Regions from separate parts of the Microbacterium sp. Mcb102 genome, predicted to be linked through region 1. Evidence: predicted binding sites of a transcription regulator. Region 1 holds the regulator's gene; the other holds the start of a gene.
The links. Region 1 encodes HrcA, which represses chaperone genes, less so after heat shock. Its sites were predicted from a motif close to TTNGCACTCGNNNNNNNCGAGTGCNAA; they were not measured.
Positions count from the first base shown of each region.

Region 1 (7,190 bases):
CGGTGGCCATCAGGCGCGGCACGATCTCGGGGTCCATCATCTCGTTGAGCGCGTCGTACAGGGGGCGGAGGTACGGATCGATCTTGTCGGTCAGCGTGCCGGGAAGGAACCCGAGTCGCTCCCCCGCCTCGACGGCGGGACGGGTGAGGATGATGCGCGTGACTTCCTTGCGCTGCAACGCCTGGACGGCCTTCGCCATCGCCAGGTAGGTCTTGCCCGTGCCGGCAGGGCCGATGCCGAAGACGATCGTGTTCTCCTCGATCGCGTCGACGTACTCCTTCTGCCCGAGAGTCTTGGGACGGATCACCTTGCCGCGAGTGGTCAGGATCGCCTCGCCCAGCACCTCACTCGGACGGGGACCCCCCTCTTGGCGCAGCATGCGGGCCGAGCTGGAGACGTCGCTCGGAGCCAGGTCATGGCCGGCTCTGGTCATGGCGAGCAGCTCTTCGACCAGCGCCTTGGCTTTCGCGACCGCATCCACGTCGCCGCCGAGAGTGATCTCGTTGCCGCGCACGAGCACCTGGACGTCAGGGTGCTCCTTCTCGAGCATCCGCAGCAGGCGGTCCTGCGGGCCGAGGAGCTGCACCATGGCGACGCCATCGGCATAGATCTTCTCGACGGCCTCGGGCGGTCGACCGCCCAGGCTGCGTTCCTGCGGTTCGTTGTTGTCAGGCACCGACGCTCTTCTCGGTCAATCCCCCGGCCAGCACATGGGCATGGACGTGGAAAACGGTCTGTCCGGCGTTCGTGCCGGTGTTGAAGACGAGGCGGAAGTCGCCGTCGTCGGTGTGCTCGGCGGCCAGCTTCCCGGCGAACGCCACCATCTCCGCCAGCAGGGACGGATCCCCTGCGGCGAGCTCGGTGACATCGCGGTACTCCGCGGTCTTCGGCACCACGAGAAGATGCACCGGTGCCTGCGGGGCGATGTCACGCAGTGCGAACAGGCGGTCGGTCTCGCCGAGGATCTCGGCAGGGATCTCCCCGTTCAGAATGCGCGTGAAGATCGAGGGTTCCGTCATGCGATCAAGTCTACTGATCGCCGCGTCCCCAGCGGCCTGACGCCGTGGGCGGCCGGAACGCAGCTCACCAGCGGCCGAGCGCGACCGACAGCACGGCGATCGCCGCCGGGCCCGCCGTCGACGTCCGCAGCACCGTGTCACCCAGGAGCACTCTTTCGGCGCCCGCAGCTGTCAGCCGGTCGAGTTCTTCCTCGGCGATCCCGCCTTCCGGCCCCACGACCAGCACCAGATCGCGACCGTCGGCCGTGATCTCGGAGAGACGCACGGAAGCCGTGGGGTCGAGGAGCAGCACGCGCTGCGAGGTCGACCGCTCGGCGAGCTGCGTCGTCGAGACCGGTGCGGTGACCTCGGGCAGCCAGGCCCGATGGGCCTGCTTCGCGGCCTCGCGCACGATGGTCGCCCATCGCTCGCGCCCCTTGACGGCCTTCGGCCCCTCCCAGCGGGAGACGCTACGGCTCGCCTGCCACGGCACGATCTCGTCGACGCCGAGCTCGCACGCCGCCTGCACGGCCAACTCGTCGCGGTCGCCCTTCGCGAGAGCTTGGACCAGGACGATCCGTGGGCTCGGAGCCGGATGCTCGACGCGGTCGGAGATCCGGACCTCGACCCGGGTCGGGGACACCTCTTCGGCCGCACCCGTCAGCCACACGCCCGCGCCGTCGCCGACCGTGACCGGCTCGCCGACGCGCAGCCGCCGCACGACAGCGGCATGCTTCGCCTCCGCGCCCGTCAGCGACACGAGGTCGCCGACGCCCGCATCCGTCGACGACTCGACCACGAAGTGCAGTGCCATGATCAGTGGCTGCGGAAACGGTCGCGGAGCTTCGAGAAGAGGCCGGGCTGGAACTGCGCGAGCTGCGGATCCGGAGCCTTGGTCTTCTTCGCGAAGTCCTCGATAAGTGCGCGCTGCGCGGAGTCCAGCCGGGTAGGCGTCAGCACCTGCACGCCGACGCGCAGGTCTCCGCGCTGGGTGCCCCGGAGCGGGGTGATGCCCCGCCCCTTGATGGTGAGCACGTCGCCGGACTGCACGCCCGCGCGGATCTCGAGGTCGACCTCGCCGTCGAGCCCCTGGATCGTGGTCTCGGTGCCGAGGATGGCGTCGGTCATCGACACCTCGAGCGTGGCGAGCAGGTCATCGCCCTCACGACTGAAAGCGGGGTGGGCGTTGACCGTGACCTCGACGTACAGGTCGCCGTTCGGGCCGCCCGCCTTGCCGACCTCGCCCGAGCCGGGCAGCTGAAGGCGAAGGCCGGTCTCGACGCCGGCGGGGATGTCGAGCGAGACCGTGCGACGCGAGCGCACGCGGCCCTGGCCTCCGCAGGTGCCGCACGGGAACGGGATGGTGGTGCCGTAGCCCTCGCACGTGCCGCAGGGCTGAGAGGTGACGACGTTGCCGAGCAGGCTGCGCACCTGACGCTGCACGTGTCCGGAGCCGCCGCAGATGTCGCAGGTGACGGGGGACGTACCCTCCTGGCAGCAGGAGCCCTGACACGTCTCGCACAGCACGGCGGTGTCGACGTCGATGTCGCGGTGCGCGCCGAAGACGACGTCACCGAGGTCGAGCGTGACACGCACGAGAGCATCCTGTCCGCGCTCCCGGCGCGATCGGGGTCGTGCCCCGCGTCCGCCGCCCTGGGAGGCGCCGAAGAAGGTCTCGAAGATGTCGCCGAACCCGCCGAATCCGCCGAAGTTGCCGGCAGCGCCGTCTCCTCCGCCCATGTCGTAGCGGCGCCGCGACTCGTCGTCGCTCAGCACGTCGTACGCATGCGTGACGAGCTTGAACTTCTCCGCCGCATCCTCACCGGGATTCACATCCGGGTGCAGCTGTCGCGCGAGACGTCGATACGCCTTCTTGATCTCGTCGGTGGAAGCGTCTCGGGACACCCCGAGAACCTCATAGTGGTCCGCCACAATCGCCTTTCTGCGTGTGTCTTCCGGCGGCCGCCTCAGCGGCCGGCCTCGTCTTCGTCGAGCATCCGCGACAGGTAGCGGGCCACGGCCCGTGCTGCTGCGAGGTTGCTCGGATAATCCATCCGCGTCGGGCCCATCACGCCGACCCGCGCCGTGCCGCTGGGCGCGGCGTAGTTGCTGGCGACGATCGATGCCTCACCGAGGCCGAACGGTGCGTTCTCGGTGCCGATGCTGGCCGCGAGCCCGTGCTCGTCGGTCACCATCTCACTCATCAGCCGCAGCAGGGTCACCTGCTCCTCGATCGCCTCGAGGAGCGGATGGATGCTGCCGCGGAAGTCCTGTTCGCGACGGGCCAGGGTGGCTGCTCCCGCCATCACCAGACGCTCTTGGCGGAAACCGCTGAGCTCGTCCATGACGACGCTCGCGATCGCGCGCAGCACGTGATCCTTCGGCGCGTCCTGAACGGCGAGCAGTGCCTGCAGACGGTCGGAGGCCTCGCCGATGCCGTGACCGGTGATCAAGGCGGCCATGCGCGCGCGCAGCACCGCCATCTCGGCCTCGTCGATGGCCTCCGGCAGCTGGGCCACGCGTTGCGACACGCCGCCGGCGTCCGTCACGAGGACGATCAGGAGACGATTGGGGGCCAACGCCACCAGCTCGACGTGCGTGACGTGAGCACGTGCGAACGAGGGGTACTGCGCGAGCGCCACCTGACCGGTGAGCTGCGTCAGCACCCGCACGGTGCGCACCATCAGGTCGTCGAGGTCGGCGGGCTCGCCGAGGAACGACTCGATCGCCGAGCGCTGCGCGGACGAGAGCGGCCGCAGCTGCGCCAGGTGATTCACGAAGACGCGGTAGCCCTTGTCGGTCGGCACCCGACCGGACGAGGTGTGCGGCGCCGTGATGAGCTCTTCGTCCTCGAGCAGCGCCATGTCGTTGCGGATCGTCGCCGCCGAGACGCCGAAGGAGTGCCGGTCGACGATGGATCGGCTGCCGACGGGTTCGTGGGTCTCGACGTAGTCCTGCACGATCGCGCGGAGAACCTGGAGTCCTCGCTCTGTGACCATCGCCCTTCCCTTCCGCTGGCACTCGGACGTTCAGAGTGCCAATCCTACCCCGTGCAGCTCGGGATTCTCCGTAGCGCGGATGCGCGACCCTAGGATGACGCTCATGACCTCCTCACCTCAGACCACGTTGTCGAGCGGCATCGTCCGCGGCTCCGCGGAGGAGGGGGTGGACCGCTACCTCGCCATCCCCTATGCCGCACCACCGTTCGGCGAGAACAGGTTCCGCACCCCACGGCCGGTACCGGCGTGGGCGGGCATCCGTGAGGCGACGCAGTTCGGCCCCACGGCACCCCAGCTTCCCTACGCCGGCGCGATCGGCGAGCTCCTCGGCTCCGTGCGCATCGACGGTGAGGACATCCTCACGGCCAATGTCTGGGCACCGTCCGGGGCCTCCGCGGCGCCGGTGCTCCTGTGGATCCACGGCGGGGCGCTGGAACGGGGCACCGCTGCTCTGCCCCTCTACGACGGCACGGTCTTCGCGAAAGCGGGGATCGTGTTCGTCTCCATCAATTACCGCCTGGGCTCGGAGGGTTTCTCGGTACTCGAAGGTGCACCGAGAAACCTCGGACTGCGCGACGCCGCTGCGGCGCTGGAGTGGGTGCACCGCGAGATCTCCGCGTTCGGCGGTGATCCCGCGCAGATCACCGCGATGGGAGAATCCGCCGGCGGGGCGATCGTCGCCGGGCTCCTCGCGCGCGACGAATCCCGCGAGCTGATCCATCGGGCGATCATCGAATCCGGACCGTTGGCTGCACAGCCGGCGAAGAAGGCGGGACGGGTGACCGCACGGCTCGCGAAGCACCTCGGAGTCCGGGCGGACCGTGACTCGTTCGCCGCGCTCTCACCCGGTCAGCTGCTCGAGGCGCGGAAAGCCCAGTCCGCAGGCTCGTCCCCGTTGGGCGGAGCTCCCGGCTTCCAGTTCGCGATCGACCCGGAGAGCCTGCCGCGCTCACCGCACGAGGTGCTCGGCGACATCGACACGCCCCTCCTGATCGGCAGCAACACCGACGAGTACCGGTTGTGGTTCCCGCCCGCGGCTCTGGCCGGCATCAGCGAGCTGAAGCTGCAGGCGGCGCGGATCCTCTCCCGCATCCCGCAGCGCGCGGTGCGCGAGTATCGCTCGGCCTTCCCCGGGGCGAGCACCGGCGAGGTGTTCGGGCAGCTCGTCACGGACATGATGCTGCGGGCGCCACTGAGTCGCCTGGCGGCTGCGCGGCCGGAGCGCACGCACGTGTACGAGTTCGCGTGGCAGAGTCCGGTTCGCGATCTGCGGGCCGCGCATGCACTCGAGCTCGGCTTCGTCTTCGATCGGCTCGCGGACGACGAGACGGTGCGCTTGGCGGGCCACGACGCGCCGCAGACGCTTGCGGACGAGATGAACGCGGCCTGGGTGGGATTCGTCACGAACGGCGACCCCGGCTGGCCGGCGTACGGGCCCGGCCGACAGACGCGCATCTTCGACACCACGAGCGCGACGCTTCCGCAGCGCCGGACCGCGGGGATGGACCTGCTCCCGGGCTGAGCCCGCCCGCATCGGCCGATCAGTCGGTGAGCTCGCGCACGACGGCATCGGCGAGGAGCCGACCACGAAGCGTCAGCTGGACACGGCCGCGGATGGCGGCGGCCGGGTCCACGAGCCCGTCGGCGATCAGCCCGGCGACGCTGCGTCGGTTCGCGGCGGGCACCTCGTCGATAGCGATGCCCTCGCGGATGCGGCTCAGCAACAGGATCCGCTCCAGCGTCCGCGACTCGGCGTCCGGCCGTTCCGTGCCTGCGGCGGGCGACTCGGATGCCGCGAGCCGCTGCGCGTACGCCGCCGGATGTTTCACATTCCACCAGCGCAGCCCGGCGACGTGACTGTGCGCTCCGGGGCCGAAGCCCCACCAGTCTCTCCCGCGCCAGTACGCGAGATTGTGCCGCGACCGCTGCTCGGGCGTGCGTGCCCAGTTGCTGACCTCGTACCAGTCGAAGCCCCCCGCCGCGAGACGGGCGTCGGCGAGCTCGTACATGTCGGCCTGCACGTCGTCGTCGGGGGTCGGAACCTCTCCACGGCGGATCTGGCGAGCGAGCTTCGTGCCGTCCTCGATGATCAGCGCGTACGCGGAGATGTGGTCGGACTCCAGCGCGAGCGCCGCGTCGAGCGAGACTTCCCAGTCGGCGAGCGACTCCCCCGGCGCCCCGTAGATCAGATCGACACTGACCGCGAGACCCGCGTCCTTCGCCGCGGCGACCGCGGTGGTCACGTTCTCGGGCCGGTGCGTGCGGTCGAGGGAGGCGAGCACGTGCGGCACGGCCGACTGCATGCCGACCGACATCCGCGTGACGCCGGCAGCGGCCAGCGTGCGCGCGACCGCGGGCGTCACGGTGTCAGGATTCGCCTCCACCGTGACCTCTGCGCCCTCCGCCAGTCCGAAGGCCGAGGTCGCGGCCTCCAGCATCCGGGCGAGATCGCCGGCCGGCAGCAGCGTGGGCGTGCCCCCGCCGAAGAAGACGGTGTCCATCGGCCGCAGCGCCCCCGCGTCGGCCAGCACTCGACGGGCGAGGCCGATCTCGGAGATCAGCGTCGATGCGTAGTCCTCCTGCTTGGCGCCGCGGAGCTCGGTCGACGTGTACGTGTTGAAGTCGCAGTAACCGCAGCGCACCGTGCAGAACGGGATGTGCAGGTAGGCCGAGAACGGCACACTCGCGTCGAAGGGAAGGTCGTCGGGCAGATGTCCGTCTGCCGGCGCAGGGTCTCCCAGAGGAAGCGGTCCCGCCATCACAGGGGGGTCGCGTAGAGCGGGGAGATCGCGCGGAGGTAGCGCGCGAAGAGCTCACGACGACGGCGCTTCACGAGCGCCGGCACGGTGCGGTACAGCAGCGCGTGCGGAGCGTCGAAGGCGCGGACGGTGAACCAGACCTCGTCGTTGTCTTCACGCCAGTCCACGTCGAAGGACTCCTCGCCACGGACGACGGATCCGCCGACGGTGCCGAGGACGAAGCCGATGCGCCGGGTCTCCTCGGTCACCGAGATCACGCGCAGCTCCGCGTCCGCACGCATGCTGCCGACGCGACCGCGCAGATGAAGAGTCATCCCCGCGCCGACGAAGGGCATGCCCTCCGCGTCGTAGCGGGGCTCGACGTCACGCTTGCTCGGCGCGATCGGGTTGCCCTCCGCGTCGAAGCTCACCCCCGCGTAGGCGGGGCCGGGCGC
Region 1 is NZ_JALJRG010000001.1:1,010,155-1,017,344, forward strand. Features, by position in the region: gene OC372_RS04900 (PhoH family protein) at 1-589, opposite strand, end outside; gene OC372_RS04905 (HIT domain-containing protein) at 669-1,019, opposite strand; gene OC372_RS04910 (16S rRNA (uracil(1498)-N(3))-methyltransferase) at 1,084-1,812, opposite strand; gene dnaJ (molecular chaperone DnaJ) at 1,815-2,930, opposite strand; gene hrcA (heat-inducible transcriptional repressor HrcA) at 2,966-3,997, opposite strand; gene OC372_RS04925 (carboxylesterase/lipase family protein) at 4,101-5,519, shown strand; gene hemW (radical SAM family heme chaperone HemW) at 5,539-6,756, opposite strand; gene OC372_RS04935 (DUF1990 family protein) at 6,756-7,190, opposite strand, start outside.

Region 2 (7,190 bases), on a different contig from region 1:
ACGCAGTCGCTGCTGGAGCACATCCTCGACCTCAAGGATCTGGGGATGACGGTGCTGTTCGTCGAGCACGACATGCACATGGTGCGCCACATCGCCGACTGGGTGGTCGTGATGGCGGAGGGCCGTGTCGTCGCCGAGGGTCCGCCCGACCAGGTCATGGAGGATCCGGCCGTCGTGGACGCCTACCTGGGCGCACACCAGGACGTCGATCTCGGGGCCGTCACCGGTCGTCTTCCGGTGATCTCGGAAGAGGACGCGATCCGGATCCGGGAGCAGATCGAGACCGAGGTCGAGGCCGAAGTCGAGGCCGAAGACGTCGAGGAGGAGAAGGCATGACCGACGCATCCGCCCCCACGCCCGCGCCCGCGCCCGCGGAGCGCAACGAGATCAAGAACGACGACGTGATCGTCGAGCTGACCGATGTGCACGCCGGATACCTGCCCGGGGTGAACATCCTCAACGGCGCGAACCTCGTGGCCCACAAAGGTGAGCTGATCGGCATCATCGGCCCGAACGGCGCCGGCAAGTCGACGCTGCTCAAGGCGATCTTCGGCATGGTCGAGATCCGCTCGGGCGATGTCACGGTGAAGGGCGAGAGCATCGTCGGGCTCAAGGCCGACAAGCTCGTGCGCCGTGGCGTGGCCTTCGTGCCGCAGACGAACAACGTGTTCCCGTCGCTCACGATCCAGGAGAACCTGGAGATGGGGCTGTACCAGAACCCCAAGATCTTCGCCGAGCGCCTGGAGTTCGTCAGCAGCATCTTCGGCGAGTTGGGCAAGCGCCTGAAGCAGCGCGCAGGGTCGCTCTCGGGCGGCGAGCGACAGATGGTCGCCATGTCGCGGGCGCTGATGATGGATCCGTCGGTGCTGCTGCTCGACGAGCCGTCGGCTGGCCTCTCCCCCGTGCGTCAGGACGATGCCTTCATCCGCGTCTCCGACATCAACAAGGCGGGCGTGACGACGATCATGGTCGAGCAGAACGCGCGCCGCTGCCTGCAGATCTGCGACCGCGGCTATGTGCTCGATCAGGGCAAGGACGCCTACGAGGGCACCGGGCGCGAGCTGCTGAACGACCCCAAGGTCATCGGCCTCTACCTCGGCACGCTCGGCACCGACGCCGCCTGAGCGCGTCACGCGGGAGGGGGATGCCACGCGGCATCCCCCTCCTGCGTGCATGGCGGGCATCCGTCGCCTCTCGGCGCGAGCGTCCGTCGGGAGTTCGTGCATCCGTCGGGTCCTCGCCCGGCGTTTCTCCCGACATCCGTGCGAGCTCCCGACGGATGAACCGGGACGGGACGGGGCGGGACGGGGCGGGGACGGGGCGGGACGGGGCGGGGACGGGGCGGGGACGACGAAGGCCCCGGATGCTGAGCATCCGGGGCCTCGTCTGTGCGCTTACTTGAGGCGCGTGGTGGTGTTGTCGGCGCCGAACTCGTAGACGCCGATCGCGGCGCCCTTCGGGTCGTTGTTCTCGTCGAACGTGATCTCGCCGGAGAGGCCGTCGTAGTCCGCCGTGCCGCCGCCGTTGATGATGTCGGCGCACTCGGCGTACGTGGTGCACTTCTCGCCCTCGTCGCCACCGCCGGACACGGTGCCCATCTGCTCGGCCATGTCGGCGCCCTCGACGGAGCCGGCAGCCAGAGCCGACAGCGCCATGAGGATGACGGCGTCGTAGGCCTCAGCCGAGTAGGTCACGGCGTCGATCGGGTCGTTGCCGTCGGCGGTCCAGACCTCGTTGAGCTGGTCGAGGAAGTCCTGCGGCAGCTCAGCGCCGGCGCGGGTGCCCTTCGAGCCCTCGAGGTTGACCGAGACGTCGGTGCCCCAGTCCTTCAGGTTGCCGTCGACGAGGTACAGCGAACCCGTGTCGACGCCCGCGTTGCCGAGCAGCGGCGCGATGGTCGCGAACTGGTCGTACGAGACGACCGCGACGGCGTCGGGCTTGGCGGCCGCGATCTCGGAGACCTGAGCGTTGAACTGGCCGTCGCCCTGGTTGAACGATGCATCCGCGACGACCTCGCCGCCGGTGCCCTCGAACGTCGACTTGATGGCTTCGAACAGGCCCGTGCCGTAGGGGTCGTTCTGGTAGATGATGCCGAGGGTCTTGTGACCGTCTTCAGCGATCTGGTTGCCGAGGACCTCGCCCTGCAGGTTGTCGCTCGGTGCCGTGCGGAAGTACAGCGGGTTGATGCCCGAGAAGTCCGGCGACGTGTTCGACGGCGAGACGGTGAGGATACCCGCGCCGGCGTTGCCGTCGAGGATGAGCTTGGTGACGCTCGACGACGCGGCGCCGACCATCGCGGTGATGCCCTCGTTCTGGAGGTTGGTGATCGAGGTCTCGTACGCCTTGTTGTCGAGGTCACCCTCGTCGGCGGTGGTGAGGTCGATGGTCACGCCGGCGTCGGCCTCGTTGATCTCGTTGACAGCCAGCTGGACGCCGGCTTCCATCGGAGCGCCGAGGAAGGCGAGCGAGCCGGTCGCGGGAAGCAGCGAGCCGAGCTTGAGCGTCAGATCGACGGCCGGCTTCTCACCACCCTCGCTGGGCTCAGCGTTCGGCGTGCTGCTGCAGCCGGCGATGACGATGGCGGATGCGCTGATCAAAGCGATCCCTGCGAAGACCTTCGCGGTGCGCGAACCCTTCATTGCGTTCATGGTGCTCCCTTGCGTAACTGAACGTGGATTGTGACCACGGGCGGGTGCTCTAACACTAGGGCGTGATACCCGTCCACAGGGGGTGCAAGTATCTCGGTGCGTTAACGATCCGACACCGGGATTCCGGGCCGGAGAACCGCGGGTTCAGACGAGTTCGGGCGGGGCGACCCGGCGCCCTCGGCGGGCGGCGATCAGCAGGTCGACGACGAAGACGCCGATCGCGATCCACACGATGACGAACCCCGCCCAGCGCTCCGGCGGCATGGGCTCGTGCAGGATCGCGACGCCGATGAGGAACTGCATCACCGGGGTGATGAACTGGATCATCCCGATCACCGTGAGGTTGATCCGGCGGGTTCCCGCCGCGAACAGCAGCAGGGGCACGGCCGTCGCCACACCGGCGAAGGCCAGCAGCACCGCGTGCACCCAGCCGTTGCCGCCCATCGTGATGCCGGCGGGAGTCGTCGCGACCACGATCAGCTGCACGACGGCGATGGGGATCAGCCAGAACGATTCGAGGGTGAGACCGCTGACGGCGTCCACCGCCGGACCGATCTTCTTCTTGATGAGCCCGTAGACCCCGAAGGACGCGGTCAGCGAGAGCGCGATCCACGGGAAGGCGCGGTAGGCCACGATGATCACGACGACCGCGATCGCGGCGATGGCGATCGCGGCCCACTGCAGCTTCCGGATGCGCTCCTTCAAGACGAAGACGCCCAGCAGCACGGTGGTGATGGGGTTGATGAAGTAGCCCAGACTCGTCTCGACCACGTTGTCGCTGAGGGTTCCGATGAGGAACACCTGCCAGTTGACGTAGATCAGGAGGCCGGCGAGCGCAGTCCAGCCCAGCAGCTTCGGCTGCCGCAGGATCACACCGAACGGCGCCCAGCCGCGCGTGACCGTGAGCAGCAGGATGCAGAAGACGAACGACAGCAGCACCCGCCACGCGACGACCTCCCACGGACCGGTCGGCACCAGGAGGAGGAAGTAGAGCGGGAGCACGCCCCAGAGGAGGTAAGCGGCTCCGGCGTAGGCGACTCCGGCGGTCTGCGTTGCGCGGGTCGTCTCGGGGGTCACCGCACAACACTATGCCCGCGCCGGAGGCCCGGAGAGCGGCGGCCCGTCGCCCCTCGGAGATCGGCAGGAATCGGATGCCTGATGGCGGGATGCAGAAGGGGGCTCGGATGCCGAAGCATCCGAGCCCCCTTCGAGGACCTGGGCACCACCTCTTCGAGAGGGGCGGAACCCGGTTCCGCAGATCAGCGGACGACGACCGCCAGGACGTCGCGAGCGGACAGGACGAGGTACTCGTCTGCGCCGAACTTGACCTCGGTGCCGCCGTACTTGCTGTACAGGACACGGTCGCCGACAGCGACGTCGATCGGAACGCGGTTGCCGTTGTCGTCGATGCGGCCGGGGCCGACGGCCACGACCTCGCCCTCCTGGGGCTTCTCCTTGGCGGTGTCGGGGATGACCAGGCCACTCGCGGTGGTCTGCTCGGCCTCGACCTGCTGGATGACGATGCGGTCTTCGAGCGGCTTGATGGAAACCGACACGGTCTACCTCTTCTTTCTTGACACTGACACGAAAGACTTGTTCGCACTCTCAACCCGAGAGTGCTAATCCAGTCTATGCGCTGGGCTGGCACTCATGCAATGCGAGTGCCAACGCACGCCGTGATTCAGTGATGCGAGCGGGAATTAGGCTGAGGACGTGGAGATGTCCGAGCTGCGTGCCCTGCTGACCCCCGCCGGTCTCGAACTGCTCGACACGGTCGGGACGATCGGGTCGACCGCCGACGTCGCCCGCGCCGTGTCACGGCTGCGTGCCGCCGGGCACTCCCCCGAGCTGGTCTCGGCGGTGGTCGGCCAGGCGCACCTGCGGTCCAAGGCGTCGGCGAAGTTCGGCCCCTTCGCCGCGCGGATGCTGTTCACCCGAGCCGGGCTCGAGCAGGCGACGCGGCTCGGTGTGGCCGCACGACACGCCCAGCGGATCCGCAGCGCGGGGTTCACCACCGTTGCCGACCTCGGCTGCGGGATCGGCGGCGACGCCCTCGCGTTCGCCGGAGCCGGACTCGATGTGCTCGCCGTCGATGCCGACGAGGTCACCGCCGCCATCGCGGCCTACAACCTCGCGCCCTTCGGAGAGGGCGCGGTGGTTCGGCACAGCACGGCGGAAGACGCCTTCGAGGGCTCGGATGCTTCGAACGCACGCGCGATCTGGATGGATCCCGCCCGGCGCACCTCCGGGCACAGTGAGACCCGCCGCGTCTCTGCAGACGACTACTCCCCCTCGCTGGACTGGGCCTTCGACGTCGCGGCGCGCGTGCCGACGGGCATCAAGCTCGGCCCCGCGCACGACCGCGACGCTCTTCCCGCCGACGCCGAGGCGCAGTGGGTGAGCGCCGACGGCAGCGTCGTCGAGCTGGTCGTGTGGAGCGGCGCCCTCGCCCGAGAAGGCGTGCGACGCTCGGCGCTCGTGATCCGCGGCGACCGATCGCACGAGATGACCGCACCGGCCGACGTGGCCGATGAGCCCGTGCGCGAGCTCGGCGCCTTCGTGCACGAGCCGGACGGCGCCGTGATCCGCGCCCGCCTGATCGGCGATGTGGCCCGGAGCCTCGATGCCGGGATGCTCGACGAGCACATCGCCTATCTCACCTCGGATGCCGCGCTGACGAGCCCGTTCGTGCAGTCGTTCCGCGTGCGCGAGACCCTGCCCGCCAACCCCAAGGCGATCAACGCCGCTCTCAAGGCGCACGGCGTCGGTCGCATCGAGATCAAGAAGCGCGGTGTCGACATCGACCCTGCGGCGTTCCGGAAGAAGCTCACGCTGCGCGGTGATCAGGAGGCCACGCTGATCCTCGCGCGTATCGGCGATCAGCGGCGGGCGATCCTCGCCGATCGGGTTCCGGCCGCGAGCTGATCGCGACCCGCCCCGCCGGGGTCAGCCGTCGTCGCCCGGGTCCTGGAGCTCGATCCGACCGCCCGGCGACAGCTGGATCATCAAGGGGTCATCCACCGCATCGGACACCTCGTCCACGCCATCGGGCGCTGCGGAGTCGACGGAGACAGTCAGGTACGGCGTCTGCTGGTTCGTGAACTGCAGGTCCAACGCCGCGGTCGCGACCCGCGCACCCGAGGGGTCGACGGTCTCGAGTTTCACAGTGAGTCCCTCCGCGAACGCGGTCTCGAAGCCCTTGCAGACGACCGGCCCGGCGGCATCCACGATCAGGCACCGCTCGGTGGCGCCCTGTTCCGATAGCCGATCCCCCAGCCACACCGGCGCGTCCCGGAAGACACCGACGAGCGAGAGACCGAGCTCGAACCCCTCCGTCGTCAGCGATTCCGCCCGGTCGCGCACGTCTTCGGGGAACTGGGCCAGGAGCGAATCGACCCCACCCCACCGTTGGATCGCGACCAGCGGCTCCCCCGCTGTCGAAAGGAGCATCGTGGCCTGGATGATGTCGGAGCCCGTCTCCCCCGGGAGCGACAACGACGCCGACAGTCCGCGCTCCGACTCCTCCGCGGCGAGACAGTTCGTCTGCGACTGCACGCCGACGTCGAGGACCAGGCAGGCAGCCGATCCCTCGTCCTTCGTCGCGTACCAGACGAGGGCATCACCATCCTGCGCGACCGCGCGGACCGAACCGGGATCGAACGCCTCGGTGACCAGCTCTCCGAGGCGCTGCTGCTGCTCCGCCGTCAGCGGGATGCCGCCGGCTCGCGGCGCGAACAGCCCCCAACCGATGCCGACGCCGAGCGCGAGCAGGACGGCGGACACGGCGACCAGCGTCGCCACCACCTGCCGGCGCATCGAGCCTCGAGCCGGGGTCGGGGGCGTCGGCTGCGGCGTCGGCGATGCCTGCGCATCCGGAGCACGCTGCGTGAGCGCTGCGGAGGGAACCTCGGCCGCCTCAGAGGCCGTGTTCGCAGCGAACGCTTCGTCGACGGGCCCGATCGCCGGCTCCGTCTGGTCCCGCCTCATGGATCCGCCATCGCCGTCGGTACCGTGGCCGGCCTCCGACCGCTCCGGGGACGCGGCCGCGGCGTGCGAGCGACGCGAATCCTCGAGCGCGCGCAGCCGCTGCGATTCCGTTGCGGTCAGCAGCCCTCCTCGGCCATAGGCCTTCCGCTGCAGTGCCCGTAACTCTTCGGCCTCAGTCTCCGACGGCACCCGAGGCATCTCCCTCCCGGGTGATGGTCAGATACCCGGGCCCCCGATTCGACATCATCTCCAGGTGCGTCACGCCGCCCGTCTCCGTGTCGACGACGTTGAGCACGAGGCTCGAGGCCTGCTCCTGCATGGTCTGCGGGTCGGCGCAGGTGACCGGAGCCTCATCGGTCGATCCGTCGTAGATGAGGCACTGGTTCTGCGACTCGGTCTGCGAGGCCATCCAGATCGGCACGTCGCCGTCGTAGCCGACGACCCAGAGCGAGCCGGCGTCGAAGCCGTTCTCCGCCAACCGGGCCGCCGTCTCCGATTCGGCCTCGTTCGCGTAGGTGATGCCGCTCTCCGTCGGGTCGTAGTCGTAGACGCTCA
Region 2 is NZ_JALJRG010000008.1:148,197-155,386, forward strand. Features, by position in the region: gene OC372_RS17810 (ABC transporter ATP-binding protein) at 1-336, shown strand, start outside; gene OC372_RS17815 (ABC transporter ATP-binding protein) at 333-1,124, shown strand; gene OC372_RS17820 (ABC transporter substrate-binding protein) at 1,395-2,648, opposite strand; gene rarD (EamA family transporter RarD) at 2,793-3,725, opposite strand; gene groES (co-chaperone GroES) at 3,908-4,204, opposite strand; gene OC372_RS17835 (class I SAM-dependent methyltransferase) at 4,362-5,573, shown strand; gene OC372_RS17840 (hypothetical protein) at 5,595-6,824, opposite strand; gene OC372_RS17845 (hypothetical protein) at 6,808-7,190, opposite strand, start outside.
Region 2: the regulator HrcA is predicted to act here: its motif matches at 4,290-4,316, upstream of groES (co-chaperone GroES).